Regions from separate parts of the Pseudomonas sp. FG43 genome, predicted to be linked through region 1. Evidence: predicted binding sites of a transcription regulator. Region 1 holds the regulator's gene; the other holds the start of a gene.

Evidence for each region. Region 1 encodes sigma-54, which starts transcription at its own class of promoters, with help from an activator protein. Its sites were predicted from a motif close to ANTGGCATNNANNTTGCTNT; they were not measured.
Region 2: the regulator sigma-54 is predicted to act here: its motif matches at 1,505-1,524, upstream of ACODS3_RS24650 (circularly permuted type 2 ATP-grasp protein).

What each region holds. Positions count from the first base shown of each region.
Region 1 covers NZ_JBMDJL010000001.1:191,081-194,288, reverse strand. Annotated here, with positions in the region: gene rapZ (RNase adapter RapZ) at 1-369, opposite strand, end outside; gene ptsN (PTS IIA-like nitrogen regulatory protein PtsN) at 372-836, opposite strand; gene hpf (ribosome hibernation-promoting factor, HPF/YfiA family) at 848-1,156, opposite strand; gene ACODS3_RS00885 (RNA polymerase factor sigma-54) at 1,233-2,726, opposite strand; gene lptB (LPS export ABC transporter ATP-binding protein) at 2,911-3,208, opposite strand, start outside.
Region 2 covers NZ_JBMDJL010000028.1:11,194-14,401, reverse strand. Annotated here, with positions in the region: gene ACODS3_RS24665 (LTA synthase family protein) at 1-104, shown strand, start outside; gene ACODS3_RS24660 (hypothetical protein) at 245-481, shown strand; gene ACODS3_RS24655 (ribonuclease E inhibitor RraB) at 727-1,068, shown strand; gene ACODS3_RS24650 (circularly permuted type 2 ATP-grasp protein) at 1,558-2,967, shown strand; gene ACODS3_RS24645 (alpha-E domain-containing protein) at 2,980-3,208, shown strand, end outside.

The DNA of each region.
Region 1 (3,208 bases):
GTCGTGTATGGCCTCGGCCAATGAGCGATTGGCTGTGCTCAGGGGGTGACGACGGCGTGTTTCGGAGAACCGCTTGAGCAAGGTCGCTTCGTCGGCATCCAGATAAAGAATGTCGCACTGGATATTGCGTGCACGAACCTCGGCGAGCATTTGCGGGAAGCGCGTCAAGTGGCTCGGGAGGTTGCGTGCATCAATGGACACCGCCAGCAGCGGTTCGGCCAGTTCGGTGTTTATCAGGGCGCGTTCGGCCAGTTCAGGCAGCAGGCCGGCAGGGAGGTTGTCAACGCAATAGAAACCGTTGTCCTCCAGTACATCCAGAGCTGTGCTCTTGCCGGAGCCTGAGCGACCACTGACGACGATCATGCGCATGATCAGTTACCGTTCTGTACGTCCAGCACCACTTTATAAAGCGTTTCACCGCTTTCGGCACTGCGTAGGCGGTCACGTACTTCTGTGCGGTCAAGCATACTGGCTATCTGGCGCAGCAGCTCCAGGTGTTCATCGGTAGCAGCTTCCGGGACGAGCAGGACGAATAGCAGGTCTACCGGGGCGCCATCGATGGCGTCGAAATCGATGGGGGATTCCAGGCGCATAACAGCGCTGACAGGCGTTTCACAGCCTGCAAGGCGGCAATGGGGGATGGCAATGCCGTTGCCGAAACCGGTAGATCCCAGTTTTTCGCGGGCAACAAGGCTTTCAAACACACTTTGCTGATCCATGCTCGGTACTTCACGACCGATCAGGTTGGCAATTTGTTCGAGTACACGTTTTTTACTGCCGCCCGACACGTTCACGCATGAACGGCCGGGGGTCAGGATATTTTCAAGTCGGATCATTGGGATGAGTGTCAGCGAGCTGTCGCACCTTTAAGGATGTTCTGCTGCTTCTCCTTATGCTTGAGCAATTGTCTGTCGAGCTTATCAGTGAGAAGGTCGATTGCCGCGTACATGTCGTCATGTTCGGCGTTGGCTACGACCTCTCCACCATGGATGTGCAGAGTGGCTTCGATTTTCTGTTTCAGCTTCTCGACAGCCAGCGTGACCTGCACATTAGTAATCTTGTCAAAATGCCCTTCGAGCTTCTTGAGCTTGAGCTCAACGTATTCACGAAGGGGCTTGGTCACTTCCAGTTGGTGTCCACTGATATTGACTTGCATACAGCTTTCTCCTTTGCCAGTGCATAAAGAGGCAGGTGTTGAGTCCTGCCGCTGGAACGCTGTGGCTCTGCCTGCATCACATCAGTCGCTTGCGTTCACTCGAAGGTGCAATCCCCAGTGATTCGCGGTACTTGGCAACTGTGCGACGGGCTACTTGAATGCCTTGTGCCTCCAGTAAACCAGCGATCTTGCTATCACTCAACGGCTTTTTCTGATTTTCGGCAGCAACCAGTTTTTTAATGATTGCGCGGATAGCTGTCGAAGAGCATTCGCCGCCTTCGGAGGTGCTTACGTGGCTGGAAAAGAAGTATTTCAGCTCGTAAATGCCCCGTGGGGTGTGCATGAACTTCTGAGTGGTCACGCGGGAAATCGTCGACTCGTGCATGCCTACCGCTTCGGCGATGTCATGCAGGACGAGCGGTTTCATGGCCTCATCGCCGTATTCGAGAAAACCGCGCTGGTGCTCGACGATCTGGGTGGCAACCTTCATCAGTGTTTCGTTGCGGCTTTGCAGGCTCTTGATGAACCAGCGTGCTTCCTGCAACTGGTTGCGCATGAAGGTGTTGTCGGCGCTGGTGTCGGCACGGCGCACGAATCCGGCGTACTGAGGGTTGACGCGCAGGCGCGGTACCGACTCCTGATTCAGCTCTACCAGCCAGCGCTCGTTGTCCTTGCGTACGATCACGTCGGGCACGACGTATTCGGCTTCTGTGGACTCGATCTGGGAGCCGGGGCGAGGATTAAGGCTCTGGACCAGTTCGATGACCTGGCGCAGTTCGTCTTCCTTGAGCTTCATGCGGCGCATGAGCTGCGTATAGTCGCGGCTGCCCAGCAGATCGATGTAGTCGGTTACCAGGCGCTGGGCTTCTGCCAGCCAGCGGGTTTTTACCGGCAACTGACGCAGTTGCAGCAACAGGCATTCGCTCAGGTTGCGAGCGCCGATACCAGCGGGTTCAAATTGCTGAATGCGGTGCAGAACGGCTTCGATTTCGTCGAGTTCGATATCCAGCTCGGGGTCGAAGGCTTCGACTATCTCTTCGAGGGTTTCGTCGAGATAACCCTGGTTATTGATGCAGTCGATCAGGGTGACGGCAATCAGCCGGTCCTTGTCGGACATCGGCGCGACATTCAATTGCCATAGCAGGTGGCTTTGCAGGCTTTCGCCAGCGGATGTACGGGTGGTGAAGTCCCATTCATCGTCATCGTTGCTGGGCAGGCTGCTGGCGCTGGTCTGATAGACATCTTCCCAGGCGGTGTCGACAGGTAATTCGTTTGGAATGCGTTCGTTCCACTCGCCGTCTTCCAGGTTATCCACAGTCGGTGCGGTTTCCTGGTAGCTGGGTTCCTGAACGTCTGTATTGGGCTTTTGCTCGATGTTGTCAGCCAGAGGGTCGGAGTTGTCGAAGTCGTCGCCTTCTTCCTGACGTTCCAGCATAGGGTTGGATTCCAGTGCTTCCTGAATCTCTTGCTGGAGGTCCAGGGTCGATAACTGGAGCAAGCGGATAGCCTGTTGCAGCTGCGGCGTCATCGTCAGCTGCTGGCCCATTCTCAAGACTAGCGATGGTTTCATGGCAGGGGCTAAACACCTTATTCGCCGGCGCACATGCGCCATCCACTACAGGGCGCCGAAGCGCCAGCTTAAGCAAGTTATATGCCTGAATCTGAAGTGTTTGCCTAGAGCATCATGACAAAAAATGCATTGTCAACAGGATGTCCAGGCAAAGCTCGCATCAAAAGAGCTCACACAGGGTCGACTACAGGCGGAACTCGTGGCCGAGGTAGACTTCTTTCACCAACTGGTTGGCCAGAATGGTTTGCGAGTCGCCTTCGGCAATCAGTTGTCCATCGTTGACGATGTAAGCGGTTTCGCAGATATCCAGGGTTTCGCGGACGTTGTGATCGGTGATCAGCACGCCGATGCCCTTGGCTTTCAGGTGATGAATGATCTGTTTGATATCGCCCACCGAGATGGGGTCAACGCCTGCGAAAGGCTCATCGAGCAGGATGAACTTGGGGGCGGTGGCCAGTGCGCGGGCAATTTCCACGCGGCGA
Region 2 (3,208 bases), on a different contig from region 1:
ACACGGCCGAGCTCAAGCAGAAGCTGGAAAGCTTCCTGCAGACAGCCACCAAGAGCCTTCTGGATAACACTGCCGGGGTAGAGGCCAGCAAGAACCCTAACTGATCTTTTGCTGTCATGAACGAAGGCCCTCTGCACTGGTTGCGAGGGCCTTTCTTTTTACCTGCATTTTTCTTGAACGAATGCCGTTGGCAAAAGGTCCAGATCATGTAGGCCAGCGTTCTGGCTTTGTTCTGGAGACATCGATGAGACAGTGGGCCATTTCATATATCGATAAAGATGGTGTACAGCAACGTCATGATATTGATTCACTGGAGCGCCCGAGCGAGGAGGCTGCGGCACGTCTTCTGCGTCCCATTCTGTTTCCGGTCACCGATGAACTGAACCTCAATGATCTGGAGGGGAGAACCGAGGAGCCCACAGTGAAAACCCTCAAGGATCACAACAGTGTCCAGATCATTTCCATTACAGAAGTAATCTGATTCATTTACACACGCAAAGACTTGTTGTGTCAGGCACTTGGCAGCCGACCCGAGATGGGTCTACTCTGCAAACGAGGCCGATACGTCGGCCTCTCCATGTCGAAACCCGAGCTGTCACAGGCTCGGTTTGGTCAGCTTCATGCTTGATTCCCCACTTCGGATTAACTGTCGTGTGGCGACCCCCGCCAAGGTGGTCGTTCTGGAAGAGTTGAAACTCTATCTATCGTTGCATAGGAGGACGTTTCATGAGCACAGCCTATCAAGAGGACATCAGCAGTAACGTACTGCGCCGCATGAAAGAAGGCGGTTTTGATTTTGCACGCAGTTACCCCATCGAGTTCTATGCCGTATTCCCGGATGAGGAAAGGGCGCGGCAGGCAGCAGGACAGTTTCGTGGTGAATCCATCAATACCCAGATCAACGTGCGTGACGACGGTGCGTGGCACTTGCAATTGAGCAAGGTCATGTATGCCACGTACGACGGGATCGGAGACTTTGAGCAAGACTTCCAGAGCGTGATTTCACCGATGGACGGTGAAGTTGAAGGATGGGGGGTCACAGCGGAGATCAGAAGACTGCACGCATGAATCATCTCGATCCAGTCACGACCGGCCAATTGCGGAGCACTCTGCAATTGGCCGGTCTTGTTTTTGGGTGCTGGTGGCAGGAGCGAATTCATTCGCGAAAGCCCACTGAAGTAAATTCGATGGTCAAAAAAAAGCCACTCAATGGAGTGGCTTGAAGGGAAGTCCGGTTATAAAGGCGCGAGGGCGCAGGTGCTGACATATTTCCAGAAAAAAACGTGAAACAGGCATTCGGGCCTTTGTTTGCTCGGTGCTGGTGATTGTGGCGAACTAATATCTCACCATCAAATCAACACTGACTATGCTGGTGATAGATTTCGCGAGTGACTGACGCTTCCGAATGAGGCGTAGGAGAATTGACTGGGGCGTTTATTGCACAGGAATGGTGCGCTGGATGTTCTTGTTTTACATAAGTTGTTGATATTAAAGCGTTTATGCCGATGGCACGGGCCTTGCGAAGGCCCTGATGTCCATGGTGACAAGGAGTACGGCATGATCCGCACCTTTTATGACGAGATGTACGACGCTGGCGGTCAGGTCCGCCCGCATTATCGGGAATTTGCCCGCTGGTTGGGGGATACGCCTCCTGAGCTTCTGGCTCAACGCCGGCGTGAAGCCGATCTATTGTTTCATCGCGCCGGGATCACGTTCACGCTCTATGGTGACGAGCAGGGGACCGAAAGGTTGATCCCCTTCGATACGATCCCGCGCAGCATTCCTGCCAGTGAATGGCGGGTTGTGGAGCGCGGCTGCATTCAGCGCGTCAAGGCGTTGAACATGTTTCTCGCCGACCTGTATCACGATCAACGGATCATCAAGGCGGGCATCATTCCTGCCGAGCAGGTCCTGGCCAACGAGCAATACCAGTTGGCAATGCAAGGTCTGAATCTGCATCGTGATCTGTACTCGCACATCTCCGGGGTCGATCTGGTGCGCGATGGCGATGGCACTTATTACGTGCTTGAAGACAACCTGCGCACCCCGAGTGGCGTGAGCTACATGCTCGAAGATCGCAAGATGATGATGCGCCTGTTCCCGGAGCTGTTCGCCGCGCAACGCATTGCACCGATCGATCACTACCCGAACCTGTTGCTCGACACGCTCAAGAGTTCGAGCCATCTGGACAACCCAAGCGTTGTGGTCCTGACGCCTGGTCGTTTCAACAGCGCATTTTTCGAGCACGCCTTTCTGGCGCGGGAGATGGGCGTTGAACTGGTGGAAGGGGCTGACCTTTTCGTCCGTGATGATCGTGTCTTCATGCGCACCACCGACGGCCCGAAAGCCGTTGATGTGATCTACCGCCGTCTGGACGATGCCTTCCTCGATCCGCTGGCCTTCAACCCCGATTCGATGCTGGGTGTTCCGGGCCTGCTGTCGGCCTATCGTTCCGGCAATGTGGTCCTGGCCAATGCCATCGGCACCGGGGTGGCCGACGACAAGTCGATTTATCCATATGTCACAGACATGATCCGTTTCTATCTGGATGAAGAGCCGATCCTCAAGAACGTGCCGACCTGGCAGTGCCGCAAGCCTGAAGAGCTGTCCCATGTGCTGGCCAATCTGGGTGATCTGGTGGTCAAGGAAACCCAGGGCTCCGGTGGTTACGGAATGCTGGTCGGTCCTGCGGCAAGTGCTGCTGAAATCGAATCGTTCCGTGCCCGTCTCAAAGCCAAGCCACACGCTTATATCGCCCAACCGACCTTGTCCCTGTCGACCTGTCCGACCTTCGTCGAGAACGGCATCGCCCCGCGACATATCGACTTGCGCCCATTTGTCCTCTCCGGCCGCGAAACCCGCGTCGTGCCTGGCGGGCTTACCCGAGTAGCGCTGCGTGAAGGCTCGCTGGTGGTGAACTCGTCGCAAGGTGGTGGAACCAAGGACACCTGGGTGGTCGAGGATTAAGGATACCTGCCAATGCTAAGTAGAACTGCCTCGGATCTTTTCTGGATGTCGCGTTACCTGGAGCGAGCGGAGAACCTCGCCCGAATGATGGACGTGAGTTATTCGCTGTCATTGATGCCCCAGGACGGGCGCGGCGGGCTGGATGAAATTGCCATGCCGCTGCTGATCACCGGAACCCTGGATGCTTATGTGGAGCGTCATGGCGCCTTGCATGCCGAGCGCATGCTGCACTTCTTTGCCC